3 regions of the Bacillus sp. SORGH_AS_0510 genome follow, and region 2 is predicted to be linked to each of the others. Evidence: riboswitches for the same ligand, from Rfam matches in the RefSeq annotation. Region 2 holds a riboswitch; each other region holds the start of a gene.

The links. Region 2 has a riboswitch for cyclic di-GMP ahead of QE429_RS03245 (sensor domain-containing diguanylate cyclase). Riboswitches for the same ligand answer to the same signal wherever they lie in the genome.
Region 1: another riboswitch for cyclic di-GMP. It lies ahead of QE429_RS15765 (hypothetical protein); the one in region 2 lies ahead of QE429_RS03245 (sensor domain-containing diguanylate cyclase).
Region 3: another riboswitch for cyclic di-GMP. It lies ahead of QE429_RS21825 (hypothetical protein); the one in region 2 lies ahead of QE429_RS03245 (sensor domain-containing diguanylate cyclase).

What each region holds. Positions count from the first base shown of each region.
Region 1 covers NZ_JAUTAU010000001.1:3,059,418-3,069,588, reverse strand. Annotated here, with positions in the region: gene QE429_RS15785 (flagellar brake protein) at 8-634, shown strand; gene QE429_RS15780 (hypothetical protein) at 958-1,851, shown strand; gene fliS (flagellar export chaperone FliS) at 2,048-2,428, shown strand; gene QE429_RS15770 (flagellar protein FliT) at 2,443-2,790, shown strand; cyclic di-GMP riboswitch class I at 3,002-3,085, shown strand; gene QE429_RS15765 (hypothetical protein) at 3,237-3,551, shown strand; gene QE429_RS15760 (glucosaminidase domain-containing protein) at 3,574-4,242, shown strand; gene flgB (flagellar basal body rod protein FlgB) at 4,399-4,791, shown strand; gene flgC (flagellar basal body rod protein FlgC) at 4,797-5,246, shown strand; gene fliE (flagellar hook-basal body complex protein FliE) at 5,259-5,558, shown strand; gene fliF (flagellar basal-body MS-ring/collar protein FliF) at 5,590-7,188, shown strand; gene fliG (flagellar motor switch protein FliG) at 7,194-8,204, shown strand; gene QE429_RS15730 (FliH/SctL family protein) at 8,188-9,018, shown strand; gene fliI (flagellar protein export ATPase FliI) at 8,999-10,171, shown strand, end outside.
Region 2 covers NZ_JAUTAU010000001.1:622,860-633,030, reverse strand. Annotated here, with positions in the region: gene QE429_RS03290 (ABC transporter permease) at 1-858, opposite strand, end outside; gene QE429_RS03285 (sugar ABC transporter ATP-binding protein) at 877-2,370, opposite strand; gene QE429_RS03280 (substrate-binding domain-containing protein) at 2,435-3,415, opposite strand; gene rpiB (ribose 5-phosphate isomerase B) at 3,683-4,141, opposite strand; gene QE429_RS03270 (DeoR/GlpR family DNA-binding transcription regulator) at 4,395-5,162, shown strand; gene QE429_RS03265 (dihydroxyacetone kinase subunit DhaK) at 5,246-6,238, shown strand; gene QE429_RS03260 (DAK2 domain-containing protein) at 6,253-6,627, shown strand; gene QE429_RS03255 (DAK2 domain-containing protein) at 6,602-6,910, shown strand; gene QE429_RS03250 (triose-phosphate isomerase) at 6,907-7,695, shown strand; gene QE429_RS03245 (sensor domain-containing diguanylate cyclase) at 8,112-9,050, opposite strand; cyclic di-GMP riboswitch class I at 9,149-9,233, opposite strand; gene QE429_RS03240 (hypothetical protein) at 9,499-10,023, shown strand; gene QE429_RS03235 (hypothetical protein) at 10,020-10,171, shown strand, end outside.
Region 3 covers NZ_JAUTAU010000001.1:4,280,562-4,290,732, reverse strand. Annotated here, with positions in the region: gene QE429_RS21835 (PadR family transcriptional regulator) at 1-487, shown strand, start outside; gene QE429_RS21830 (DHA2 family efflux MFS transporter permease subunit) at 493-2,223, shown strand; cyclic di-GMP riboswitch class I at 2,373-2,458, shown strand; gene QE429_RS21825 (hypothetical protein) at 2,526-3,218, shown strand; gene QE429_RS21820 (HD-GYP domain-containing protein) at 3,237-4,169, shown strand; gene QE429_RS21815 (YrdB family protein) at 4,209-4,547, shown strand; gene QE429_RS21810 (SIS domain-containing protein) at 4,724-5,713, shown strand; gene QE429_RS21805 (ABC transporter substrate-binding protein) at 5,783-7,075, shown strand; gene QE429_RS21800 (carbohydrate ABC transporter permease) at 7,147-8,028, shown strand; gene QE429_RS21795 (carbohydrate ABC transporter permease) at 8,030-8,914, shown strand; gene QE429_RS21790 (PfkB family carbohydrate kinase) at 8,931-9,752, shown strand; gene QE429_RS21785 (GntR family transcriptional regulator) at 10,048-10,171, opposite strand, start outside.

The DNA.
Region 1 (10,171 bases), 2.4 Mb from region 2:
GGACTTTATGTATCCAAAAGTGAACCAAAACATAATGATTGATATTATGGACTATGAACTATCCTGTAGGTCCAATATTGCTGAGATTGGCCAATCCGAGATACTTATCAGTATTCCACTAGATCGTGAGATTATTGGTTTGATATCAGTAGGGATAAAATTAGAAATTTCCTATCTCACTGGAGAAAGTAAATTTCAATTTACAACAGAAATCCTTGGCAGAACGAAAGATACCATTCCCTTATTACGCTTAGCAAAACCAAAGGAAAATGAGATCATAAAAATCCAGCAAAGAGAAAATGTTCGGGTCAATTCCAATTTACGTTTAATGATAGAAGAAAATGAATTACATACTATCAATATTAGTGCTGGAGGCGTACTATTCTCCTCCAAACTAGATTCTTCCTTTTATCAAGACGAAGAGATTGCAGGAACATTATTTGTGCCCGATGCACGTAGTAAAGAAATCGATTCTGTACCGTTTAAGGGTAAAGTTATTCGAGTGAGTTTGATGAGAGAAATTGAAAGAAATTATGTTGCGCTTGAATTTACTTCCATCAAACGGCCAGACCAAATGAAAATCATCCAACATTGTTTTGAAAAACAGCGACAGATTCGTTTGAAAGTGCGCTAAGTATCTACATAAAAGCCTTCTCGTTTCAAAATGAGAAGGCTTTCTCTTTTATTTTTCAAATTTTCTCTGTTATTTATCAAACTACACGTTTACAGATAATTACAAATTTTATATAATTAACATATTGATGTAAATTGTAACAATTATTTATTTTGATGAAAAGACACCCATAAAAAATTCATAAGAACGAATACATATAGTAAGAGAACAAACCAATAGTGTTTTTGGGATGACAAATGATTTTGATAGATGTATGATTGTAGTTTAGGTTTTATGTTTTGTACCAATCGTTCTTTTCTAAAAATCATGTAGGAGGTATTCTTATGAGTTTGAAATCCGCATTATTTGAGCTTAAAGAGTCATTAACGAACAAGGAATTAGGACAATCAGAAGAGTCTTTCATTCATGAGTTGGAAAATAAAAACAAATTAAGTAATGGATCACTAGTCTTTTATTTTAGCAATTTGATGATGTTCCATATGAATGAAAATAATCAAAATACATTAGATTCAAAAAAGACAAACCGAAAATGGACTAAAAATGAAATTTCATTTATGTTTCAATATATTAGAGACCGCCAAGACGAGGGTGCATTGAATATTACAGAGATTCTAGAGGAAACAGCAGACTTGTTGAATCGAGGTTATCAATCTGTAAACTATAAATATTATTCAACTCTTAAGTCCCATGAAAAAGTTCAAAAAGCCAATCAAAATGGCATTCAGTTCACAACTATTAATGAGCGCAATGTACCAGTAATTTCAATTGAAAAATTGGATGATACGCCACAGATAGCACAAATTCAAAACACTCCATCATTACAAGACGGTGATTTGTTAGATATTCTATCCGGTCTTATTACCAATGTCCAACAACTGCCCGGTCTAAATTTACATGAAATGTTAAGAGGCTTATACCAATTAACCAATATGGCTCTTCAAAACCAAGAAGCTCTTCAACAAATGGAGACGATGAAATCAACCATCAACCATGAAAAAGAAGCACTTAGGGAAAAACTGGTTAAGAAAGAACAACAACTAAGGTTAGAGAAAAAACGAAATGACGATTTACAGCTAGAAGTTTCTAAGCTTGCACGAGAGATTACTGCATTTAATAAGTTAGGGGATGCAGCTAAAATACAGAATCTTAAATCCTATAATCAAAGACTTAACTATATTATTGATGGATTTGGCATTGTCCTTCAAGTTGGAAGCTAAGGAAAAACGAAGGAAAGATACTCCATTTTAACAATGGAATATCTTTTTTATATATTTTCTAAAGTGGAGGAATATATTAACTTATCCAAAAAAATCAAAATGATTCAAAATACATCTTTTTGATGGACTTAACTTTTTTTCTTACTATCCGATAATCATAAAAACAAGAAATGCATGTAAAGAAGGAGAGTTAATAATGGTTTTAAATAATCCTTACCAAGCCTATCAAAAACAAGCTGTCACTACGTCAAAGCCAGAAGACCTTACATTTATGTTATATGAAGGATTAGTTAAATTTATACGACTATCAAAAGCTGCCTTGCAGGATAGAAGACTAGAACAAAGTAACACTTATAATTTAAGAGCACAAGATATTTTAAGTGAATTAATGGTAACCTTAAAAAAAGAATATAGTATTTCTGAACAATTACTACCGATGTACGACTTTATGAAATCACGATTGATTGAAGCGAACCTTAAGAAAAGTGAGGAAATACTTGTTGAAGTAGAAGAGTTTGCCGTGGAATTATCAGAAACTTGGGCGACTGCCATGAAACAAGTTAAAACTAATAGCTAGGGTCTGAATTAAAAATGAATGAATTGCTTAAGAAGATATATGAAGTGACAGTAGAGATGTGCCACCTATTAAAAGAAGAAAATTATGAGGAATTTGAAAAACTTTTAGACGATCGAAATACACTTATGTGTAAAGTGGATGAATTAAAAAATAGTGTAAATGGTTATGTTTATTCATCATCAGAGTTAAAATTGTTAAAAGACACATTTCAACTAGATCAGGAATTCGCTCCTTTACTTGAAAAAAAATTGTCTGAAACAAAAATTCTCATCAATCAACAAAAGAAGCAAAAACTCGTCTCTCAACAGTATAGGAACTACACTAAACAAACGAATGGTATCTTTTTAGATTCAAAAAGGTAAATTTGTCATAGAAAATGTCGAAAAAAGTAAATATTATTTGTAGTTTTTAACAAAATATGACAAAAAACTAGGTGAAACACCTTTATATTCTATAAATTAGGACTAAATACCTAGTTAATTCGACAAAATTAGGTAAAAAGTCGGGTATTCTATATTGTTAAAACATTCTATTATTTGATTAGAGATTATTTAGTTACAAGAAAACATTGAATCTCGATCAAGGCAAAACTGATGAAAATCAGTGACGCAAAGCTAAAGGGGCTAAGGGAATATACTATGCCAGCCAGTTGCCTAATAGATAGGGTGTTTTTCCTAGGTATAAAATGTCTACATAGGTATAGGACTTCTATACCCTCTGAAAGATATTTTGTCTGTTAACCCCCCTTCTGAAAGGCGGGGTTATTTTTATGTCCTTTAACATGGGGGTTAAGGAGAGGAAAAAAAGAATGTTCCTACAACAGATAAAGACAGACGAACATGTCAACAACAAGATTTTAGATTTAATGGAATTTAAAAAGAGGAAACCATTGTTTAAGCATCCGATTAAGATAACACTTGGATATCCAATCAATTGTTCCTATTATATTGTGAAAAATATTGTTTATATGGGAAAGCAGATTCTTGCAATGAAGCAAGAAGAGGATACAGATACGATTGTTTTAGTTGAAGGAAAAATTGAAAATGGCCAATTAACTTGCATTTCAATGCTTACTGAGGATTGTTTAGTAGATGTAAGTAGAATGCTAGACGGCGCGATCTAACCCATAAGAAAGGAGCTTACCATTGAAAATAGGTGATGATTGGTTTACCAAAACGATGTTAACAAGTACGATGTCAAGAAACGAAAATTTAACTACACAGGTAGGGACAAATAGTTCAGACTTTGCAAACCTTTTTACATCGGTCTTAAATGAATTAATGAAAAATGAAATACCAACGGCAATCCAACCTTCATTGCCTTCCTTCTTAGAAAATATGACCATTACTAATGAGGGTTCAAAATTAGGGGAGGATTCGTTATCTTCTTTTTCAGGAGAACCGTTACGATTTCAGTCCATTAATGCTGATAAAGTTGATGAAGTGCTTGGCGGTAAGTTAAAAGGAATGGGGGAAGCATTTGTTCAAGCTGGACAGAGATTTAATGTGGACCCTGCATTACTTGTAGCAATTGCACAGCATGAAACAGGAAATGGAACATCAAAAGCAGCTTATATTAAGAATAATATCGCTGGTATGATGGGCAAAAATGGATTAAAGTCATACTCCTCTATTGAAGAAAGTATCATGGACATGGCCCGAAATTTAAGTAAGAACTATCTTGGACAAGGGCTGACAACCATTTCAAAAATTGCAGGTAAATATGCCCCTGTTGGTGCAGATAATGACCCTAATAACCTTAATCATCATTGGGTTTCAGGTGTAAGTAAATTTTTTAGTCAATTAAAGGTTTAATTCAATCTCAAAATGTTCTATAACAAAAATTTCCTTTGTAAAAAAGTGTAGATTAATAGACCTTTTTTATAGTATATTGATGATTGAATGTTGATAATTTTGTTGATATTTATCAAAAAATATCAAATTTTACGAGTGGAAAGGAGGAGGGGCATTTTGACAAATATTAACCTCCTACAAAAGGCATTAGATGCTTCCAGTTTACGCCAACAGGTGATTTCAAATAATATATCAAATGCTGAAACTCCAGGATATAAAACAAAACAAGTAGTGTTTGAGGATATCTTTAAAAAATATTTAAGTAATCAAACAAGTTTTGAAGGAAATCGTACAAATAGTCGTCATTTAGTAATTGGCAAATCATCATTTATACCTTCAGCCAGCATTGTGGAAAATACAAATTCAGTTATGCAGAACAATGGAAATAACGTTGATATCGATGAAGAGATGACAAATATGGGGAAAAACTCCCTTTGGTATTATACACTGACCGAACAAATTAACAGTGAATTTCAACAATTGTCCATTGCTATTAAAGGAAGGAGCTAAGGAACATGTTTGATTCGTTAAATATAAGTGCCTCAGCATTAACAGCTCAGCGTTTACGAATGGATGTAGTTTCTTCCAATATTGCGAATGCGGAAACCACTCGAGGTACATATGTCAATGGCAAATGGGAACCATATCGTCGAAAAATGGTAAGCATGGAGCCTAGAGAGAAGTCCTTTAACCAAATACTACAAGGGGCAATGGAAAAACAATCGCAATCACAGTTACAAGGAGTAAGGGTTACTGGAATCGTTGAGGACAAGACCCCATTCAAAACGGTCTATGACCCAGCAAATCCAGATGCAAATCCTGATGGATATGTGATGATGCCAAATGTTGACCTGTCAAAGGAAATGGTAGACATGCTTGCTGCGTCTAGAGCATACGAAGCGAATGTTACTTCATTTAACACTGGCAAATCGATAATGTTAAAAGCGTTAGAAATTGGACGTTAGGAGGATACATAAATGAACGTTTCCGGTATAAATAGTGGATTAATCAAAATTAATCAAAATCCAACTCAAAATGTTGAATCAAATTCGACTACAACCTCCTTTTCTAATGTACTAAAAGGGTATTTGGAAAATGTTGATACAACTGTTAAGCAAGCTTCCGATCTTACTGTCAAAGCTGCGGCAGGGGAAATAAATAACATACATGATGTAACCATTGCATCACAAAAGGCGAAGGTAGCTCTAGAATTAACCGTTACTGTACGAGATAAAGCAGTAGAAGCATATCAAGAAATGATGCGGATGCAGTTTTAATAGAATGATAGAAAGCTGGGCAGGGTGAGAGATGAAACGATCATGGACAGATCAACTTAAACATACAGGGGAGCAATTTGGAAGCTGGTGGAAATCCAAGAGCTCAAAACAAAAAGGACTCATCGTAGGGACATTTTTATTTCTAATAGTTGCCCTCTCTACCTTTATTTTTTTTGCGTCAAGACCTCAATATGTACCGTTATATACTGGCCAATTATCTCAAAGGGAAGTTGGAGACATAAAAGCAGAATTGGACAAGGAAGGCTATACAGGGTATAAACTTTCTGACACAGGTACAAGTATAGAAGTTCCTAAAAAAGATGCACCGGATTTGTTAGTTAGTCTTGCTGCAAAAGGGTATCCCAAAGATAACAAAATCAACTATGATATTTTTGGACAAAATCTCTCGTTTGGAGGGACTGACAGACAGTACGATATTCTTGAACGTGAAGCAATGCAAAACCAAGTTGCAGAAGTAATTAAGCATGTAGATGGAATTAAAAATGCTGAGGTAATAGTAACTTTACCTGAAAATTCAGTGTTTATCCGACAAGAGGATGAACAAAAAGCTAGTGCTTCAGTGATGGTAGAGGTTGAACCAGGTGCAAAGCTAAGTTCGCAGCAAATTAAGGCTCTCTATACATTGGTTTCTCGAAGTGTTCCTAACTTGCCAGTAGAAAACATCACGATAATGAACCAATATAGTGAGACTCTGGCGTTGTCTGAAACTGATGATGAGGAACAAGCACTTGATAAATATGATGAACAACGGAAAGTACAACAAAATGTCGAACGGGATATTCAACAGGACCTTCAGAGTTTACTAGGAAACATTCTAGGGACAAACAAAGTGTTCGTTCACACATTTGTAAAAATGAATTTTGATAAAGTCAAAACAGAAGAAAAATTAGTTAAACCAACGGATGACAATAATAACGGAATCGCCATCAGCTCAGAAAAAACTTCTAAGACTTATAGTGGGTCAGGCTCAAATGCCGGTGGGGTAGTCGGAACAGGCGAAACCGATGTACCTGGATATGTAGGATCTAATTCTGGTGGCGATAGCAATTATGAAGAGTCTGAAAATAGGGTCAATTATGAAGTTAATAGAATTAATAATGAAATCATCAAAAGTCCTTATCAAATAGAAGATATTACAATCAATGTGGGTGTGGAGCCGGATTCAGCCAAATCCAATACTCTATCAAAAGCAACACAAGATAATATCAAAAATATTGTGGCGAATACAGTACGGACGGCGCTTGGACATCCGAATTTAAGCCAAAAAGAGATTGATCAGCGAATCACTGTTTTTCCACATACATTTGCAACGAATACAGCTAAGCAAATCGGATCTTCGCAAAATTGGCTGTTAATCGGATCAGCAGCTGCTGGAGGACTCCTTTTACTTGGGGGACTGATTTGGATGTTGTTACGGAAAAGAAGACAAAAGCAAGAGGAACTCGAGGAACAAATGGAATTCTCATCATCTGCAAACGTTAAAGAACCAGAAGAATATTTTGCTGAGCAAGATATGAGTGTGGAAAGTCAATTGAAGAAGCTTCTTGAACAAAGACCGGAAGATTTTTCAAAAGTTATTAGAACATGGATACACGAAGAGGAGGTTTAAGTCCCATGGCTTCAGCATTAAAGTTGACTGGAAAACAAAAAGCAGCGATATTGCTTATTGCGATGGGCAAGGAGGGTTCTGCAAAGGTATTTAAGCATTTACCTGAAGAAGAAATTGACCAGATAACCCTAGCGATTGCTAATATCCAGAAAGTAGATCAAAAAGAAAAAGAAGAAGTTTTGAAAGAATTTCATGAAATGTGTATTGCACAAGACTTCCTGCAAATGGGTGGCATTAGCTATGCACAAGATGTATTAGAATCTGCATTAGGGAAAGAGCGTGCGCAGGAAATTATCTATCGCTTAACGACTCAATTACAAGTGAAACCATTTGATTTTGCTCGACGTGTGGATGCCATGCAAATTTATCATTTTCTTCAAAATGAACATCCTCAGACGATTGCATTGGTGTTAGCACACTTGGAGCCGCAGCAATCATCCATGATTCTTTCTTCCTTGCCTGAAGAATTACAATCGGATGTTGCAAGGAGAATAGCAGTACTAGAACAAACTTCCCCTGAAGTCATTAAGGAAGTTGAAAACATTCTTGAACAAAAACTTGCATCTACCATCCGTCAAGACTTTACAGTGGTTGGTGGAATCGAGTCCATTGTAAGCATCCTTAATGGTGTGGATCGAACAACTGAGAAGACCATTCTTGAGCAGCTTGAATCGAACGATCCTGAATTAGTAGATGAAATCAAAAAACGTATGTTTGTCTTTGAAGATATTATTACGTTGGATCGTCGTGCCATTCAGCGTGTGATTCAAGAAGTCGAAAATCAGGACCTACTTCTTGCTTTGAAAGCTTCAAGTCCAGAAGTCAAAAAGGTCATCTTCGAAAATATGTCACAACGTATGGTCGATACGTTCGAAGAGGAAATGCAATACCTTGGGCCAGTTAGAGTTAAGGATGTGGAAGAGGCTCAAGGAAGAATTGTTTCTATTATCCGTCGTCTAGAAGATTCTGGCGAGGTAGTCATTGCTAGAGGTGGTTCGGATGACGTCTTATTCTAAGGTGTTTAAGTCTTCTAATTTATCCGTCCTTGATGAAAAAAAAGTCATTTCGCAACCAAGGATTATTTTTAATCGAAATGACCACGATTCCATTCATTCACAGCATCAAGAAACCAGTGATGCTGTGTTTCATGATAACCTAAAGCAAATCATTCAAGAGGCTGAAGAACAAGCTAAAGCTATCATTGAAAATGCAGAGTATCTAGCCCGCTTACGTGAGAAGGAAGCAGAAGAAAAAATTAGTCAATGGTGGGACGAAAATCATCAGAAACTAGAAATTTTATCTGTTGAAGCGGAACAAAAGGGATTTCATGAAGGGTTCACTACTGGCAAACAAGAAGCAGAGTTTGAAATATTAAGAGAATACCAAGGAAAAATGGATCAAGTACAAGCCTTACTGGAACAGGCATATGATGAAAAGTCTACCATCATTGCAGAAGCAGAACCTTTTTTACTTGAACTTAGTACTGTAATTGCCACACATATTATTAAGACAGAATTAAACAGTAATCCCAGTCAGTTTGTTGAATTAATAAAACAACACATCCTACGATTTAAAGAAAAAGAATTTATTACTGTTTGTGTTCACCCTGATGATTTTGAGTTTATCCAATCACAACGACCGCATCTGGTAGCTGTAGTTAATGGAGAAACAGAAATCAAAATCATTCCGGACCATTCCGTTTCTTCTAAAGGGTGTATTATTCGAACCGCATATGGCAGTGTTGATGCACGGATTGATACACAAATTGAAGAAATTAAAAAGGTGATTTTAGAAGCGAGAAGGGAGCCCGATAGTGGTGCTTTCAGTTAAAAACTATGCCAAACTCATTCGCAGTGTGGATCCGGTAAGGGTAAATGGAAAAATAACACAAATTATTGGATTGACTATTGAATCACAAGGGCCAGATGTAAGAATTGGTGAATTGTGCTCTATTTACCCAACCAATTCACAAATTCCCATTCAAGCAGAGGTCGTCGGGATTAGAGAAAATAAAGTACTGCTTATGCCGCTTGGTGAAGTACGATCAATTGGTCCTGGTTGTGATGTTGTCGCAAGTGGGAAGCAAATGATGGTAAAAGCAGGTCGACAGCTTTTAGGGAGGATACTAGACGGTCTTGGTCAGCCGATTGATGGAAAACCATTACCATTAGGGTTAGAAGAAGTTCCTACCCATGCGATACCGCCTAATCCACTCACTAGGCCCCGGATTCATTCACCACTTGGGGTGGGAGTTCGGACAATTGATGGATTACTAACGATGGGAAAAGGTCAGCGGATGGGTATTTTTGCAGGGAGTGGTGTGGGTAAAAGTACACTCCTTGGAATGATATCAAGGAACACGACAGCGGATGTAAATGTAATTGCCTTAATCGGCGAAAGAGGTCGGGAAGTCCTCGATTTTATTGAACAGAACCTAGGTGAAGAGGGTTTAAAGAAGTCAGTTGTAATTGTAGCAACATCCGACCAGCCAGCACTCATTCGAATTAAGGGCGCTTTAACAGCCACTTCCATTGCAGAATATTTCCGTGATCTTGGAATGAACGTAATGCTAGTAATGGATTCTGTTACTCGGTTTGCTATGGCACAAAGGGAAATTGGCTTAGCTATCGGTGAACCTCCAACAACCAAAGGTTATACGCCTTCAGTTTTTGCCATGTTGCCTCAGTTATTGGAACGGGCCGGAACTGGGCCAAAAGGATCCATTTCTGCTATCTATACGGTCCTTGTAGATGGTGATGACATGAATGAACCAATAGCAGATGCAGTTAGAGGAATTTTAGATGGACATATTGTGTTAAACCGCTCAATTGGTGCAAAAGGAATTTTTCCTGCTATAGATGTTTTAAACAGTGTTAGCCGTGTAATGACTGAAATCACCTCTGACGAACATCTACATGCAGCAAGAAATTTTAGAAACCTATTAGCTTCCTATAATCAGGCAGAAGATTTAATTAATATTGGG
Region 2 (10,171 bases):
AATCACACTAATAATGGCTGCCCCTAGAATTGCTCCAAACGGATTCCCCATTCCACCTGTTAAGGCAATTCCACCAATAACGGAAGCGGCGATTGAATTCAGCGCCCACGTTTCACCAATACTCGGCTGAGCGGTTCCTAACCTTGCCACCATTAACATCCCAGCTAACGCAGAGAGGAATCCGACTAAAACAAACACCATGGTTCGAATCCTCTGTACTTTAATCCCTAGAATTTTCGCTGCCTCTGGACTGTTTCCTATTGCATACATATATCGTCCAAATTGGGTATATTTTGTTAGAAATAGAACCGCTACTAGAACGATTACCATAATTACAAATGGCATTGGGATTCCCATCAATGACCCTTGACCCAAGAAGTAAATACTTTCAGGGATGTTCATAATTGCTTTTCCTTTTGTTAATACAAGGTTTATGCCTCCATAGACACCGGTCATCCCAATAGTCACAACTATGGAATTTAATTTAAGGCTTGTGACAATGGTTCCGTTAACGGCGCCCAATACTCCCCCCAAGATCAGACAAAGAACGAAAGCTACATACGGATTCATAGAACCCGTTACCATTAGCATGCCGCCAAGTACCCCGCAAAGCGAAGCAATCTTTCCTACTGAAAGGTCGATTTCACCGATAATCATTAAACACGCTTGTCCGAGAGCAATAATACTAATAAAGGCCAAATCTCTAATTAATGATTGTAGGTTGTATGCATCTAAGAAATAAGGAGAAAATGTGGAGGCAATAATAATTAACAAAATAAGTACGAGAGTAATACTGACCAAACCACTTTTTCTTATTCCTGCCGTTAAATTTTTTAGTGTAGAGGGTTGTTGTTCCATTGCGATTTCACTCCTTTATTATGCTAATCTTTTTTTGACACCCATAATGGAATTGATAATTGAAGAATTTTCGGCCTGATTAGTTTCAAATTCATCCACTTTTTCGCCTTCATATATTGTAATAATTCGATTCGAACATTTCTTGATTTCTTCAATCTCAGAAGATATTAAAATAATCCCCATTCCGTCTTCCGCTAGTTGTTTCATAATTTTATAGATTTCCGCTTTGGCCCCTACGTCAATTCCTTTTGTAGGCTCATCAAAGATCAAAATTTTCGGCTTTAAATACATGGAACGGCCAATAATAATTTTTTGTTGATTTCCTCCACTTAAGAATTTAATCTCTTTATTCATGGAAGCTGTTTTCACTTGATAGGCATTAATAATTTCGTTCGCCACTGCTTTTTCTTTTTTACCTGAAATCATCATGAAATTCTTCAGTCTTTTTAACAGTGGAACCGAAATATTTTCCTTTACACTTAATGAAGGAAGAATTCCTTGCTGCTTTCTTTCTTCTGGAATATAGACCATTCCATTATTTACGGAATGATGTGTATCACCCAATTTCCATGGTTTTCCCTCTAACTTTACCGCGCCGGCCCATGCTGGCAGATATCCAAATATGGTCTGCATGATTTCTGTTCTTCCGGCACCGACTAATCCAGAAAATCCAAGTATTTCGCCCTTCCTCAATTGAAAGCTAATATTGGAAAACTTTTCTCCAGTTAGGTTGTCAACATCAAGGATCACTTCATCTGTCACTTTCTCTGACTGGTATCTAGTATTTTCATCGATTTCCCGACCTGTCATTTGTTTAATGACCCATGGTATATCTACCTTATTTAGCTCGGAGTGTGCTACTTTTCTTCCATTTCGAAGAACGGTAATCTCGTCTCCAATGGCAAATATTTCTTCTAATTTATGAGATATAAAGACAATCGCTTTATTTTCTTTCTTTAATTGGAATAGAACTTCAAATAGTCGTTCAGTATCCGCATTAGTTAAGCTCGTTGTCGGCTCATCAAGGAGGATTATCTCAGCAAATTGATCCACTGTACCATGTGCAATTTGTAGTAGCTGTTGTTCCGATACTGAAATTTCAAAGACATGATCATCAGGTCTTGCAGTGATTTGGAACTTCTTTAAGTACGGATCTGCCTGTTTATATAATTCTTTCTTGTTTACAAAGACACTATTAAATCCCGTTTTCGAAAAAGGCATAAATAGATTTTCAGCAACCGTCATATTTTTAAATAAATCAAGTTCCTGTGGAACGTAGGCAACTTTATCAAACATCTGTTTATTAGCGCGTACATCTTGATTAGCAATCTGAATCTCACCTTCGTCAGGAGTATATACACCCGTTAATATCTTTACCAATGTACTTTTTCCTGCTCCATTTTCCCCGATGATGCAATGGATTTTGCCTGGTTCAAAAGCTATATCCACACTATCTAGAGCCACAACTCCAGGGAATCTTTTCGTTATGTTATTTGCTTCAAGTATCTTCACCTATACTCCTCCTTTCTGTATATCAAGACGGGGCTGGTGCCTAACGACATCAGCCCCATACATCTTAGTTTTGCTTAGATAAAAAATCACCTACATTATCTTTTGTAATAACGTCGATACCCGTATCAATGGTTTTCGGAATATCTACACCGATGGAAGCTTGCCATAGCATTAATACAGCCATGGAACCTTGCATTCTGGGAATTGTTGCAGAAGAGCCCTCAAGTGCGCCATCTTTAACTGCTTGCAGAATTGGTTTTAAGCTATCCATACCAACAGCAATGACTTTCCCTTCTTTTCCAGCCTCTTTAATCGCCGCTGGAATTCCGATTGGACCTGAAGCATCACACATTAAGTAACCTTTTAAATCTGGATTTGATGCTAGAACAGCAGCAGCTTGCTGTTGAGCTGTTTGAATATCGTCGTTATCGATTCCACCATCAACGATTGTTATACCAGGATATTTTTTCAATGTATCTACTTGTGCTTTGTAACGCTCTTGGTGGTTTGGAGCCGTTGGGAACCCCTGCATTATAGCAACTTTCCCCTTGTAATCTAGTATTTTTGCCAAGCGTTCTGCTGCAATGACCCCTTGCTCATAGAAGTCATTTCCTACACTAGAAATACCTGAACCCTCTGGTGAAGGTGAATCAAACACAATAACCTTTATACCTTGTTTTCTAATTTCATCTAGAACTTGCTTATTACCCTTTGCATCTAATGGGTCAACTGCAATTCCATCCGGATGGGTTGATGCTGCCTGTTCAAGAATTTTATTTTGTTCCGTTACATCTGCAGTGGTTGGAGCAATATAATCAATTTTCACGTTTACACCTAACTGTTGCTCCAAAACTTTTGCCTCAGCTTTTGCGCCCTTATTTACTTCATCAAACCAAGGGTGAACTACCTTAGGAACAATGACAAATCTAAGATCCTTTTTTTCTACTTTTCCGCCATCAGATGAACTCTTTTCAGAACTACAACCAGCTAACACACCTATGAAAACTATAAGACAAGCAAATAATATACCGACTTTTCTTTTCATCTTATTACCCCCATTTAGTTTCCACTCATAAACGTATAGTTTCTGAATGGCTATAGTTTTAGGACTAACATTCGTCAACTGCACTTCATAACATTCAGAATACGCTTTCAAAAAGTTTTAAAAAAACATCTCTTAGATCTAATGATTTTATTTTGTTGAATTTTTCGAATATTGTCAATATAATTTGTTCTTTTTTTTATTTATTATCTTTTTCTTTTATTTATTTGGTATTGATTGAAATTTGGTATTGTTTTACAAAACATTTGATTAGCTAGATTTACTAAAAAATTCATTCTCTTTATCAATAATCTTCTGAACTTTTCTTCCGGATCTTTCTTCGTTAAATGAGGATTTAAGAAAGGCCTCTGCTAATTTCTTACCAAGTTCAGGTCCAATGACTTGTGCTCCCATGGTCATGATTTGTGCATTATTGCTTTTTTGAGCACGTTCTGCAGAATAAACATCATGACAGGTTGCAGCACGAATACCAGGATATTTATTAGCAGCAATCGCTACCCCTAAACCAGTGCCGCAAATTAAAATCCCACGCTCAATCTTCCCTCCAATAATATCCTTTGAAACTTCAAATGCTACATCTGGATAGTCAACAGAGGAACAAGAATGACATCCGTAATCTATGATTTCTACTCCTTCCCCCTGAAGGTAATCTTTAATTGCTTCTTTGAAATCGAAGCCATTATGATCACACCCAATTCCAATTTTCATTTTCCCATCACCTCGTAAGTTTTATTGACTTAATTATATTATACGTTTTCACTTAGTCAACAATTATTTTTATTTACTTTCATTTACCTTCGTTTATAGCACTATTTTTATATTTTGTATTTTTCGATTTCTTTTTTTATGCTATATTTAAAATAAACTAAGATGATAAATTGTGTGTCCTTAAGGGTTTTGTTGTAAAATGGATGTAAGAAATTTGTCGAATTATAAAGAGGGTGGATTCATTTTGTCAAAAATGTTTACAAATGAAAGAAGAGAAAAAATATTAGAAATCCTACGTGAAAAAAAGCGTGTAACCGTTAAGGAGCTAGCTGAAAAGCTAGAGGTTTCAGAAGCGACATTACGTTCCGATCTAAACGCTATGGAAAAAGATAAACAGCTAACGCGAACACATGGCGGGGCTACCATTGAACAAAAGAAAGTGAAAACAGAAAATACTTTTTCCGAGCGCAAAAGAAAAAATCAAGAAGAAAAACGCAAAATTGGCTTAAAAGCCTATGAAATTATTGAATCAGGCCAATGTATTATCCTAGATGCTAGTTCCACCGCCTTAGAATTAGCGCGTATTTTAAAAGAATCATCTATGAGGCTGACTGTTATCACCAACGGAATTGCATCAGCAATGGAATTGAAGGAAAACCCTAATTTAACGGTTATCCTCTTAGGCGGTTTATTACGGGTTGGATCAATTGGGGTGGAAGGTGTTATGGGAGCATCCCTTCTTAAGCAAATCAACGTTGATATTATGTTTACTTCAGCGAAAGGCTTTACCATAGACGATGGACTTACAGATTTCAATGTATATGAAGTAGAATTGAAAAAGCTTATGAAAAATGCTTCTAAGCAAGTAGTAGCCCTGCTAGATTATTCAAAAATGGGGAACGTCTCCATATCACCATTTGCAAGTACCGAAGAAGTTGATACCATCATCACTGATTCCCAAGCATCAAAAGAAATTTTAGAGCAACTAAAGAAAACTCCAATTAACGTTATAACTTGTTAAAAATCAATTTGACAGAAAACTATAAACAAATTACAATGAAAAACAAAAGTAAATGAAAGTATTCAAAAGAGAGTTGGTGTGATATGAAAAAGGTCATTAACAATGTTGAAAACGTTATTCCCGAAATGCTTGAAGGTGTGATTGAGGCCTATGGTGATTTTTATAAAAAAACAGAAACAACCAACGGCATTGTATTAAAAGAGAAGAAAGACAAAGTGGGAGTGTTAATCGGCGGAGGCAGCGGTCATGAACCATTATTCTTTGGGTTCGTTGGCAACGGTTTAGCTGATGGGGCTGCAATTGGAAACGTTTTCGCTGCACCAACTCCAGACACCATTCTAGAAGTAACTCAAGCCATCGATGCTGGAAAAGGTGTGTTGTATCTCTATGGTAACTATTCAGGAGATGTCTTAAATTTTGATATGGCTGCAGAGCTTGCTGATTTTGAGGGAATTGCAACAAAAACTGTTGCTATTTCTGATGATGTAGCTTCGGCTCCAAAAGATAAAAAGCGTGAACGAAGAGGAATTGCCGGAGACGTGATGGTATTTAAGGTTGCAGGAGCAGCCGCAGATTCTGGATTATCATTAGAGGAAGTCGCGCTAGTGGCGGCTAAAGCTAATGATCATACCGGTTCTATCGGTGTCGCTTTATCTCCTGGAACGATTCCGGGTGAAACAAATGCTTCTTTTTCCATTGGTGAAGATGAAATTGAATTTGGAATGGGTCTTCACGGTGAGCCAGGAGTTAAGCGCTCTCAAATGTTGCCTGCTAATCAATTAACGTCCGAGATGATGGACCTGTTATTTGCAGATATGGATTTAGCTGCTAACGACGAAGTATGCGTGCTTGTTAATGGCTTAGGTTCTACCACTCTATTAGAATTGTTTATTGTGAACAAAGAAGTTTCGAAGATTCTTAAGGAAAAAGATATTAAGGTTTTTGATACACATGTAAACAGCTATTGTACCACACAAGAAATGGGCGGCTTTTCCATTACTTTACTAAAGCTGGATGATGAATTGAAGAAATATTATGCAGCCCCTGCCTATTCTCCGTTCTATGTTCAAAAATAAGGAGTGAATATCCAATGACAGATACAAAAAAACGACTTGAATTAACAGTTGAACAAACAAAGGAAATGTTTCAATTTGTTGGGGAAAAAGTAATTGCGAGCAAGCCGCGTTTAACAGAAATTGACAGTGCTATTGGTGATGGTGATCATGGTATCGGGATGTCTGTTGGTTTTAAAAAAGCGATTGAAAATTTAAATCAAAAAGAGCTTCCTACCATTAACGAAGTGTTTAAAACAATTGGGATGTCGATGATTAGCTCCATGGGTGGAGCATCCGGCATTATCTTTGGAACCATGTTTGTTGGCGGCGTGAAAGGTCTTGAGGAACATAAGACCCTTAATTTACAAACATTGGCAACCATTTTTGAAAAAATCACTAGAAGCGATTAAAACACGCGGAAAAGCGGATTTGGGCGATAAAACTATGATTGATGCCTTCCAGCCGGCTGTTTTGTCCCTAAATAATTCTAATTATTCCGACTTATCAGAGGCATTGCAGGAGGCAGCGGCTCAGGCCAATGCCGGTGTTGAACGGACAAAGGAATTCATAGCGAAGTTCGGCCGCGCCAAAACGCTTGGAGAGCGCGCCATTGGTCATCAGGATGCTGGGGCTACGACAGTTGCAATTATTTTTGAAGCGATGGCAGAATGGGTTGTAGGAAATGTAGAATGAAAGATAAAGAGATTTGGATTGGAACCAACTGGAAGATGACAAAAACACTCGCAGGGGGTTTGGAGTACTGCAAAGAGTTGAAAGAATTAGCTAGTAGTTTGAACGGTTCAATCAAATTGTTTATTATCCCTCCCTATACTTCCTTATCTAGAATACGAGAAGAATTAAGCGGTCATGATATTTTGCTTGGTGCACAGAATATGCATTGGGAGGATAAGGGTGCCTACACTGGTGAAATCAGTCCTCTGATGTTAAAGGAGATAGGAATTGATCTTGTGGAGCTTGGTCATTCCGAAAGAAGACAATACTATAATGAGAATGATCACGATTTAAATAAAAAGATTAAAGCTGCTCTTAATCATGGGATGAGGCCACTGGTGTGTATTGGGGAGAATAAAGAGCAGAAGGATTTTGGGGTGTCGTACGAGGTGCTTGCTCAACAGTTGAAGGTTTCTTTGTTTGGTATCACTGTTGAACAACTATCCAATATATTGATTGCTTATGAACCGGTTTGGGCGATTGGTGAGGGTGGGACACCGGCTGATGCGGATTATGTAGCGGAAATTCATAATTATTTACGCTGTGTGTTAGTTGATCTGTATGGTGAGGATGCTGCGAAGGATGTTCCGCTTCTGTTTGGCGGGAGCGTTAATACCGATAATTTCAAGGGCTATCTCTCGTGTAAGAACGTGGACGGATTGTTTATTGGCCGAGCGGCGTGGAATATGGTTACTTTTGAAGAAATTTTACGACATATTGATTCTAATTTACCTATATATAGTTAGAGTAATCGACCCATCCCTTTTTTGGATGGGCCTTTTAGTTTGATAAATTTATGCAATTCTAGCAAGGTGAGAACCACCCTTTTGCTTGCTACGGCGCGGGGTAGTTTTCTTGTTTTCTAGAACGTTTTTCCGAAAGAAATATGCGCTCAATTCACGCATAACCCCCTTCAGAACTTCTCATAGAATTTCAAGAAATGTTTCCATGATTTTCACCGTCTCCCCTTAATTTTCCATAACCTTTAAACTATATCACCATAGAATGCCATAGGGACGGTTCTCATGGTTTTTTCCTACCCATCGGAACCGTCCCTTTTCTGCATTTTCACCTATTTTTCCTATATGCTAAACTAATTAATCCTTTAGTTAAAACGAGCATAACCCCAATACAAAAGACTTGGAGCTATAAGGTGCTTCACCTACGTAAACACACGATTTTTTCTGCTCACTTTATCTTCGTACATTTTTTTATCTGCCTGAGAAAATAATCCTTCCATTTGCTCTATTGAACTGAATGCATAGCTATATCCGATAGACATTTTAATCGTATATTCGAATGAATGAGCATTATACTTTTCTATATCTTTACGAATATCAGATATAAGTTGTTGAACTTGACTTTCTGTCTGATAAATCGTAATAATAACAAATTCATCCCCACCAATTCGTGAAACGGATATCTCTTCTGTGGAGTATTGATTGATAAGTGCTGCAACCCCTTTGATTAATTCATCTCCCGCCCTGTGGCCAAAATGGTCATTTACATATTTAAGACCATCTACATCACAAACGATTAAGGCAACAGGGACATTTATATAGGTATTAAGCTCTTCAAATTTCTTCTCAAAGTATTCCCGATTATAAATATCCGTTAGAGGATCGTGATATATTCGATATTCTAATGCCTGTTGTAGTTTTACCTTCTCATCAATATTCCTCATAATTCCTTGTATGACCACTAATTGCCCATTTTCATAGATAGGGCTCGCGTATTCCTCAAACCACCTATAATGTCCACTATTGTCTCTCCAACGCTGAATGAAGATTTCAGAATAATCCATATTGCCGCTTACTTTACGCATGAGCGTTTCATAATCATCAGGATGAACCCTTTCAAAAGGGGCGTAAAGATTTAATTCAGCTTCTTCAATTACCCCTTTGCCTAAAAAGGTTTCAATAGAAGGACTTATATAGGTAAACTTCATCTTCGGTACCTCATAGTAATAGACAACGTCCTTTGAACTTTCTACTAACTGGGAGATGGTTTGAAATTTTCTTTTCCACTTAAGCATTCCGTAAAGAATCCATACCAGAAGACCAACAAATACTACTAATAAAAGGATGACCGTTACCTTCATGTCGTTTTCTCCAATCTCCCTGATAAAAGCTTACTTATTTTTCTCAATAAAAATAGACCAACCCAACATAGATTAGTCCATTGATTTGGAAAATTCCTATTGGTAACTGGCTAACATTGTCTCGCGACTTTAGTCCCTATAGTTTTGCGTCTTCATCTTTCAATGAATTTGCCCTTCACACATATGTATATAATCAAACATGTATAATAATATATCTAAATTATAATTGTAAAATATAACCAGGTCAATATACCTAAAGGGTCGGTTCTACCAATTTTTTTAGTCATCACGAAAAAGAAAAAAACCACCAGAACCGTCCCCTTGGATTCCCTAAAATAAAAAAATTACAAACTAATCCTTTTTTTCTAAATTAAGTATTATAATCTAGTTAAAAAGCTCTATTATTTTAATAAGAATAGTGCATTTTTCACCAAAGGGAGAGATAGGAATGGCAAAAAAGGTATTGTATAAAAATATGGAAGCTTTAGAACCTATTAAAAAAATTCTTAACGAGGCTGGAGCAGCCGTACAGGACCGAACAAGGACAATTGAAACAAGTGACATCCCTGAGGTACTCGGTGCTGTTGCTGGGATTGGAGTAGGTGGAGCTGCAGGCTTAGGACTCTTATCCATCCTTGGCGTGTCTGGATTAAGTGCGGCAGGAATTACTTCAGGTTTAGCTGCAGCTGGTTCCATCGTAGGTGGCGGAATGGTTGCCGGAATCGGTGTACTAGCTGCACCAGCAGTGATTCTCGGTGTTGGCGGGTATGCCCTTCTTTCTGCTTCTAAAAAGAAAAAACTGGTACAAACAAAGGAAGCATTATTACAGGAAGCTATTAAAAAACACGATGCAATCATTAGAGAATTAAAAAACGACTTAAACCAAACACAGAAACGGGCCGAATATTTAAACTCCTTAAATATCCTTCTTTCAGGGGTTATTAAAGACCTAAAAGCGGATATTGCCGCATGAGTAAAGCAGGTCCATCCGATAAATACATAACAAGTAAAGCAGACCTAGAAAAGCTAAAAATTCTAAAGCACCAATCAGATAACTTAAAAGAAATGGGTAACCAACTAGATCACATCAAAAAAACGATGGATTCATCTATTCAAGAATC
Region 3 (10,171 bases), 3.7 Mb from region 2:
CGAGCCAATGAGCGGCTATGATATCAAACAAATGATGGAAAACTCTGTTTCTTACTTTTTTGATGCTTCCTTCGGGGCAATCTATCCAGCGCTGAGAAAGATGGAAAAAGAAGGTCTGGTGGAAAAACAAATCATCCAGCAAGACGGTAAGCCGAACAAAAATCTATTTGTGATTACGGAAAGTGGAAAGAAACAATTTCAAACGTATCTAAACAGCCCAATCAACCCCACTGTGACAAGATCCGATATCTTAATCCGAATCTTTTTCGGGCGGTTTACCACAAAAGAAAAGGTAATGGAATGGTTGTTGGAGGAAAGAGGAAAAAACCAAGCGATGTATGATAATTTGACTAGAATTGCTAATTTGCACCCAAACATGGAACCGAATAAAAGATTCACCTTAGAGTTTGGGATCCGTCAAGCAGAAATGATTCTAGGAATGATAGATGAGGAACTAAAAAAAATGAATGAAGCTAAAGGGGAGTAACCTTAATGAAGGGTACAGGTGGAATGAAGGTCGTTTTGCTGATGTGTTTGGGGATATTTGTTTGTATGCTGGATTCAACAATCATGAATATTACACTTCCTGCAATCCAGGATAATCTGCATACCTCGTTGGAAACAAGCTCGTGGATGTTAAATGTATACACTATGACAATAGCCGTCCTAGCTATTCCTATGGCAAGGTTCGCTGAAATGTTTGGTAGAAATAAGTTTTTTATTTTTGGGATATTTGTTTTTGGATTAGGTTCTGCGCTTTGCGGTCTAGCCACAACTGGAGATTCTTTAATCGCAGCACGGTTTATTCAAAGCTTTGGAGCGGCCATTTTAATCCCCTGTAGCATGGTTATCGGTATTGCGGCCATGCCGTTGGAAAAAAGAACGCTCCCATTAACCTTACTTGGTGCTACACAAGGGCTAGCCACCGCACTTGGGCCGACAGTTGGAGGCATTATCACCGAAAAGCTTAGCTGGCATTGGGTATTTTATGTGAATGTACCTATCTGTCTGCTGGCCATGATCAGTGCTTTTTTCATACTAACACTGAAAAATGAAAGTCGTGTAAAGTCAAAAATTGACTGGTTGGGCTTACTCTTTTCTATTGCTGCAATCTTTCCACTAAACCTAGTGCTAATTAAAGGAAATACATGGGGCTGGGATAGTATGCAAGCAATGGTTTGCTATATTATTACGATTATTTCTATTGTTCTTTTTATCATGGCAGAGAAAAAGTCTAAATCGCCCATGGTTAACCTAATTCTTTTTAAAGACCGGTTATTTACGGGATCGGTTGTAACAGTGACAGCAGGTTTTATTTTCCTCATCGGTGTAATGGTCCTACTACCTCAGTTTTTAACTAACTTCCAACATAAGACAGAGCTTCAAGCCGCATTACTAGTTACACCAGTATCTGCCGCCATCTTCGTATTTTCCAACTTTGCAGGTTTGTTAACGAAAAAAATAGGATTTACGATTCCAGTAATACTTGGGTTTGGGATCATGGGAATTGCTTACTACTTGCTACACAACTTAAGTATTCATAGTACTTCTAGTCAGGTTATTTTGTTGTGCAGTTTGCTTGGGTTCGGATTTAGCTTTGTTATTTCTTCAGCCACGATTGCAAGTACATCCTCATTTGAAGGGGAGATGCTAACAGCTTCCCAAAGTGTGTTTTCTATGCTTAGACAGGTTGGTGTCGTTTTAGCAGTAGCAATCTTTGTTGCAGGCTTGACCAATAATATTCAACATAAGAAACAGAATGTTGTTCATTTTGCGGCTCAAAGGCTTGAAAAATTAGATTTGCCACAATCAGCAAAAGAACAAATCTTTAGTGAAACAAAAAAATCAATTAAAAAAGAAAAGCAAAACCTTAAAGCAAATCAGGAAGAAATCTCTACTACAGAACGTCAACAGCTGATTGATGGGAATGTAGAAAAAGTGCTTTCCACATTGCCAGAAGATCAGAGAGTTTTAGCAAAAGAAATGGTGTATAAACAAGTGGAAAAACAGGTAGATGAGGAAATTACTCACAATAAGAAATTAATAAAGACATATGGAAGTCAGGTGAGTGCCTATGCTCATAAAACAATTGCATCCAGTTTTGCTGATCTTTATAAAACAAGTATCCCGTTTGTACTAATTTGTTGTTTAACAGGATTTATTTTTAGAGAAAAAAGGAGAAAGAATGTATTTTCCAATGTTCAATTCCAAGCAAACGAATAAGTTGGAAGTCCAAAACACCTGCGTTGTAGAAATGACGCAGGTTTTGTGTTTAAATGTCGAAATAAATGGAATAGTATTTTTTTTCAGTAAAATATGGTGTTTTTTGTGGTAATATATACCTCCAACAATTATAATGACTGTGAGTACATTTTCCTAAAAGGCAACCTATTTGAAAAGATAAGGACGCAAAGCTACAGGGGCTAAAGTTTGATTGCTATGCCAGCCAGCTGCATATGTTTTTTTTAGTCCTCTTCTATCTAACTCCATGACAGCCACTAGGAATAAAAAATGGAGGGAAAAACATGTTGAAAAAAGTATTTGCCATTTCTCTATCAGTCCTTTTAATGTCATCATTTGGGACAAGCGTATTTGCTGCAGAGCCTACTCCAGCAGATTATGAGAAGGTTATTGCTTCTATTGAAAAAACTAACCAAGATATTGAAGCTAAAATTGCAAAAGCAGTTCAAGATGCTGATGGGCTGGAGGCTCAGTACATAAGAGATATTCAAAAGTTAGAGGAAGGCGACACTGTTGTTAAATTAAAAGATCAAAAAAACAAATTACAACAGGACTTAGTAAAAACCAATGATATAAACAAAGTAGAAAAAATAAGAAGTGAGCTTTCTGATCTAAATAGTAAAATAGAGGAAGAAACAGCTAGAATTAATGAGAGGATGTCAGCTATAAAAGCAAAAGTTGATAGTTTAGTGCAGTCTTCTTTAGAAAAAGGATATGATAAGGAAAAACTTGATAAAAAAATAGAAAAGCTTAATGAACAAATAAATAGAAAATTAGAGAAACATAATGAAAGAACTGAGAAATTTTCAAATGATTTGGATAAATTAATTACAGATTTATATAATGTTACATTAAAAATGTCTACGGACGCAATCAATAAGGCAGCAGAAAAGGGCATCCAAGCAGAACCTTACTGGACACTTGTGGAGCTAGGAGGAAAGTGGGTTTGGATTGACCCGATTCGTGTTTGCCATTAAGAGTCTGGGGGTTTTAACATGAATGGTCTTCACCTTGGGGAGAACGGGAAATATTTAGAAAAAGTAATAGATTCAACATCTGAGTTTAGTTTAATAGCAAAAGGTGACGGCTCAGAAGTTATCTTACAAACAATAAAAGAAGGGAAAACCTTTTATGTTTTTCCAGGTGAAGAACCAGAAACAATGGAATTCTTCTTTATAGTTAATGGAGAATGTGTCTATGAAGAAATGGATACTAAAATTTATTTAAAATCTGGTGATTATTTTTATATACATCACCTTGAAGATGCTACTTATTTTAAAGCATTAACAGATATGAAGTTAATTTGGTTCACTACTCAGCCTGCTTTTCACTTTATAAGCGAGAGTATTAATGAGTTAACAAAAATTGTTAAGCAAGTAGAAGAAAAAGACCAATATACCTATCAACATAGTGCTAGGGTGCAGACATATTCTGTGAGAATTGCCAAACAGTTACAACTTTCGAAAGAAAAGCTAGAAAATCTTTATTTTGCATCCCTCTTTCATGATGTGGGAAAAATTCATGTTCCTGAAGAAATTTTGAATAAACCTGGAAAACTTTCTAATGAAGAATTTGAAATCCTAAAGAAACACTCTTGGGATGGGTGCGAGATGGTTAAATCAACCTATTATGGTCATATTGGAGATATTATTTTACAGCATCATGAGAGGTTAGATGGATCCGGATATCCATCAGGTCTTAGTGGTGAAGAAATTCTATTAGAAGCCCAAATCATAGGGGTAGCAGATACCTATGATGCAATGACTTCGGACCGTGTATATAGAAAAGGTCTGGATCCTAAAATAGCAATAGCTGAACTTAAAAGATTAGCGGGTTCTCATTATCGAAGTGAAATTGTGGAGGCATTTGAAAAAGTATTAATTATAGACGGAAAACTAAAGGTAGAAGACCTAAAACAAGTCCCTTAGTACCATGGGACTTGTTTTTATTTTAAAGGAGTGGTGAGGATGGAAGTTTTAAAAGCAATAAATCTAGGCATTAGATTTACATTGGAAATAGTAGTACTTATCATTCTTGGCTATTGGGGGTTCCATGTGAGCCAGAGTACAGTTATAAACATAGTATTAGGTATTGGAGCTCCAATGATAGCCGCTGTTATTTGGGGGATGTTTGGAGCCCCTAAAGCACCTTACACATTATCTAGCATGCCTTTTTTAATGTTGGAGATAGTCATATTTGGCCTTCCAGTCATTATTTTGTTCTTTTTAAATAAACACACACTAGGCTTTTGTTATGGACTCATAGCAGCATTTAATCTGTTATTCATGAAAATCTGGAATCAATAGTTTCTTGGTGCACCTGTCCTTAGATTAGCAGGTGTATTTTTTTTGTCGCAAATTGTCGTCTTATTTTTCTGAAAATTCAATTGACTAGGTGAAATAAATATAGTAATTTATATATAACAATATATAACGTTATATAAAGTTGTATGTTGTATATAGTGAACAGGGAGGCAATAAAAATGACGACAGAATTAGTAATTGATTTAAAAAATCAAGTGCAACAGGCTTTAGCAGAGGTTGAAAAAAGAAATATCTCGAATGTATACTTCGTAGCTTGTGGTGGTTCCTCGGCTCTTATGTATCCAAGCAAATATGTAATTGATCGTGAGGCAAAAACCCTTGATGCCCATCTGTTTAGTTCAAATGAATTTATCCATCGGAATCATTCTAAACTGGGAAGTAATTCTCTAGTTATTTTATGCTCACATTCTGGGACAACACCTGAAACCGTAGAAGCCGCAAAATTTGCAAGATCAAAAGGGGCATTAGCAGTTTCTTTAACAAACGTTGAAGGCTCGCCATTAGCACTAGCATCAGATGTAGTTTTAAAGTACCAATGGGGTGAAGGGGCTAATGCCTTCACAACTAATTATTCTGTGCTATATCAACTAGTATTTGGTGTGCTGAAAGTGGTTGAAAATAACGAAAAAGCTAGTATAGTAGAAGAAAGTCTTGAGAATTTACAAAATGTTTACGAAAAAGCAGCTGCACTCTATCAAAAGAATGCAGAAGATTTCGGCAAAGAGTATAAAGATGAAAAAATTATCTATACAATGGCAAGTGGAGCAAACTATGGTGTTGCTTACTCCTATGCCATTTGTATCCTTATGGAAATGCAATGGGTTCATTCACATGCTATCCACGCAGGCGAATACTTTCATGGGCCGTTTGAAATTATTGATGAAGAAACACCTTTTATTATTTTGCTTGGATTAGATGAGACAAGACCGTTAGAAGAAAGAGCACTCGCCTTCTCAAAACGATATGGTAAGAAATTAGTTGTCCTTGATGCAAAAGACTTTGATTTTACGGGTGTAGCAGAAGAAGTACAAGGATACATTGCTCCACTAGTCTTAAACTATGTTTTAAGAAAATATGCAGATCAGTTGGCAGAGGCTCGGAACCATCCATTATCAAAGAGAAGATATATGTGGACAGTTGAATACTAACCCAAATTAAATAGCTAATTTCCACTACTTTAATTATAGAAACTGATTCCTTTCTGGAGGGGAACCATAATGAAGAAGTTATTTATTTTAAGTATGATTGCTATTCTATTCCTATCCTTTTTTTCCGGATGCTCTAAGAGTTCAAGTTCATCGAATGGAAAAGAGATAGTAGAATTAAAATTCTTCCACCGCTGGCCTAATCAACCTAAGAAGCAATATTTTGAAAAAGCAGTTAAAGAGTTTGAAAAATCTCATCCAAATATAAAAATTAAAACTGAAGCGGTATTGAATGATTCATATAAAGAAAAGATTCGTGTTGTTCTAGGGTCCAGCACCCCTCCAGATGTATTTTTCTCGTGGAGTGGAGAATTTGCATATAACTTCGTACGTCAAGGACAAACACTGGATTTAACTAAGTATATTGAAGAAGATAAGGCTTGGTCTGATCAAATTATTGCCTCGCAATTCAATGCATTTACTTTAGATAACAAGACATATGGAATTCCATGGTCTACTGATGGGAAAGCTTTCTTTTACAATAAAAAGATATTTAAAGATTTAGGTATTGAGGTTCCGAAAAGTTGGTCAGAACTAATTGATGTTTCTAAAAAGATTAAGGCTGCTGGCATCACTCCAATTACATTTGGAAGCAAAGCGCCATGGACGATCTCTCATTATATTGGAACATTAAATCAATTGATGGTACCACAAGATGTGATTAACAAAGATTATGATTCTAATAATCCTGAAGGTGATTTCTCCCATCCAGGTTACGTAAAAGCATTGGAGAAATTCATGGAACTTGAGCCTTACTTTAATAAAGGAGTTAACTCTGTTGATCACGAATACTCTCGTGAACTATTTAATAGTGGAAAAGCGGCAATCGGTTTCTTCCAGCTAGCAGAAATTGGACTGATTGAACCATCTCTAAAAGAAGACCTTGGGGTGTTTAATGTACCCGGTATCGAGGGTGGAGAAGGGAATCCAAATTCGATTACTGCGGCACCTGAAGGCATCATGATCTCATCTAAAACCAAGCATCCAAAAGAAGCAATGGAATTTGTTAAATTCTTAACTTCGAAGGAAAAAGGGACAGAGCAATTAAAAGAAGTAAGTGAATACAGTGCGGTAAAGGGGACAACAACAGAGGCGAATGCATCTAAGCTTCAACAGGATGCTATTAATCTAATTGTTAACGCAGAGCAAACTTACTTATGGTTTGACACTGCTGTAGATATTAAAATTGTGGATGCCTATTTAAATGGAGCACAGCAAATGTTGGATGGAAAGAAGAGTCCAGAAGAGGTAATGAAAGATGTTCAAAAAGCAGCAAAAGAAGTGAAGGATTCTGCGAAAAAATAGGAAACCGAAAAGGTGGTTGCAACTTGACCACCTTTTTTCTAAAGATACGCCTTTAAAAAAGGGGAGTTCATATGCAAAATACAAACAAATGGTTACCATACCTATATATTGCACCTTGCTTAATCTTTTTAGCCCTTTTTGTTTATTATCCAATTGTTGAAAATCTATTTTATAGTTTCTATGAGTTTTCTGCCTTTTCAGCAGAAAAGACTTTTGTTGGTTTTGAAAATTTCCTTAATCTTTTCAAAGATGAAGTTTTTTATATAGCATTAAAAAATAATCTTTGGTATGCAGTGATCTCAATTATCTTTCAGGTGTTTGGCGGGCTCATTTTAGCCGCTATACTTGAGGATAAAATAACGAGATTCATCAGTGGCTTGTTCAGAACCGTATTCTTCCTCCCAGTTGTCATTTCAATGACTGTCATCGCGTTGCTGTTTACCTTTGTCTATAATCCGGATATCGGGATTCTAAACGGGCTATTAAAAATGCTAGGACTTGAGAATCTAGCAAGAGCCTGGTTAGGGGAATCTGAGACTGCTATTTTTGCTGTCATTGCTGTTTCTCAGTGGCAAAGTATCGGGTATATTATGATGTTATTTATTGTAGCTATTCAAAACATTCCTCAAGAATTATATGAAGCTGCAGAGATTGATGGTGCAGGTAGAATTCGGAAATTCTTTTCCATTACCGTCCCACAAGTAAAAGAAATGTTCTTTGTCACAACACTTATTACCTTAACAGGTGCATTCACTGTATTTAATGAACCGTACATTTTGACTGGTGGCGGTCCCGGGAATGCCAGTGAAGTTTTAGGGACATTACTTTACCATTCTGCTTTTGGAAAGGATCAAATGGGTTATGCTGCTGCAGTGGCAACGGTCATTTTAATCATTACCTTAATTGTTTCATTAGCCCAATTGAAAATATTTAAAACAGGAAAGGATGTTTAGGGTGGAGACAAGCAAAGTAATAGACTATCAACCATCGATTTCATTTAAATCGAAGTATAGGAAACAAAAAAAGACAGTTAAAAGCCTTCCTATTTTTACTGTACTTATTTTATATTTTGTCGTCATTGCCTATCCGCTTTTTTGGATGGTCATCAACTCGTTTAAGTCCACACCTGAAATATTCTCTAGCAGCTGGGCGATGCCAAAGAAATGGTTATTCTCCAACTATACGGAGGCATGGAATACTGGAATTTCTGGTTATTTTCTTAATAGTTTAGTAGTTACAGCAGCAACATGCTTTATCACAGTGCTAGTAAGTGCACTTGGGGCATTCAGCCTAGCCAGATTTGAATTTAAAGGGAAGAATCTGCTGTTGATTTTTTGTATGGGAGGAATGATGCTATCCCCACAAGTTAGCTTAGTTCCACTGTACAAGCTTATTCAATTATTAGGAATTCATGATACGTATTTTGCCATGATCTTTCCTTATGTTGCCTATCGCATTCCCATCACTATTCTTTTAATTAGGGCTGCTTTTCTTGAGGTACCGAAAGAATTAGAGGAATCTGCTTTTCTTGACGGGTGCAGTACGTGGACTATCTTTTTAAAAATTCTTGTTCCCTTAAATAAGCCCATTTTGCTGACTGCAGTAGTGTTGACGGCTTACTATACGTGGAATGAATTTATGTTTGCATTAATCTTTGTTGATTCTGATGCATTGAAAACAATACCTGCTGGTTTAATGCAGTTTCGGGATGCCCTGCAAACTAACTGGGGAGTCCTTATGGCTGGATTAATGATCTCTGCCTTACCGATTATTTTATTATTTATTTTTATGCAAAAGTATTTTATTCGAGGGTTATCATCCGGAAGTGTTAAAGGATAAGAAGGAGTGAGACATGATGAAAATCATTGGAATAGGAGATAGCGTGGTTGATATTTATCAAGATCGAAATGAAATGTTTCCTGGTGGAAATGCTCTAAATGTGGCGGTTTTAGCCAAACGAAACGGGGCAGAGGCTGCGGGCTTTATAGGGATTGTTGGAACCGATGTGGAAGGGGATCATATTCTTGATTCATTAAGTAAGAATGGGGTAGACAGCAGTTTAGTTAGAAGAGCAATTGGTGAAAGTGGAAAAGCCTATGTGGATCTAAATGAGGAAGGGGACAGGATCTTTATTAAATCGAATAAAGGTGGTGTTCAATCAAAGCTTAAACTGAACCTGGCAGTAGATGACTATGAATATATCAAGACATTTGATGTGGTACATACTAGTATCTATAGTCATTTAGATGATGAATTGCCGATTCTAAAACAGTACCTGCCTGTGTCATATGACTTTTCTAATCACTTTACAAATGAATTATTAGAAAAGACGTGTCCACATATTCAGTTTGCATTTATTTCGGGAAGTGATTTAACAGAGGCTGAACTAGGGGGGCTATTCAATAAAATTCATGGATTGGGAACCCCTTTTATTATTATTACAAGGGGATCCAAGGGTGTGGTTATGTCACATAATAATAAACGGTACATCCAGGGAATAGAAGAAGCAGATGTGGTGGATACATTAGGTGCCGGTGATTCATTTATAGCTGGATTCTTAACCCATCAATTTAAAGGGTTCACAATTGATGAATCGTTACAAGCAGCTGCAAAGATTGCAGCGAGAACATGCGAAGTAAATGGCGCATTTGGATTTGGAAAGCAATTAATTTGTTAAAATAAAGCCTGTGTTAAAGAACAGTGTTGATTTTTCCATCCTGTTGAATGGAGCGGAAGGCACGAAGATCCTCGAAAATGCTACCGCATTTCCTTCGTGCGGTGATAATTCGATGGAGCTTATTCAATGTCCTGTGGGAGTATGGTTCAGGGGAGACCCCGCAGGCGCTTGCGCCGAGGAGGCTCGCCGAAACACCCACGAACCGCTCGTGCCTGGAGCGGAAATCAACAGGCACGTTTAACAGAGCTAAAATAAAAAGGAATGAAGGTTGGTGTTCATCTTCATTCCTTTTTATTTAAGTTGTTATAGTTAGTGCAATTAACTGAGTTCTTGTTTTGAAGGTGGATATGTGAATGGGAATTCCAGCTTCATCATAAACCGTCTTATCGATATTAAATAAAGTTTCTCCTACTTCACAA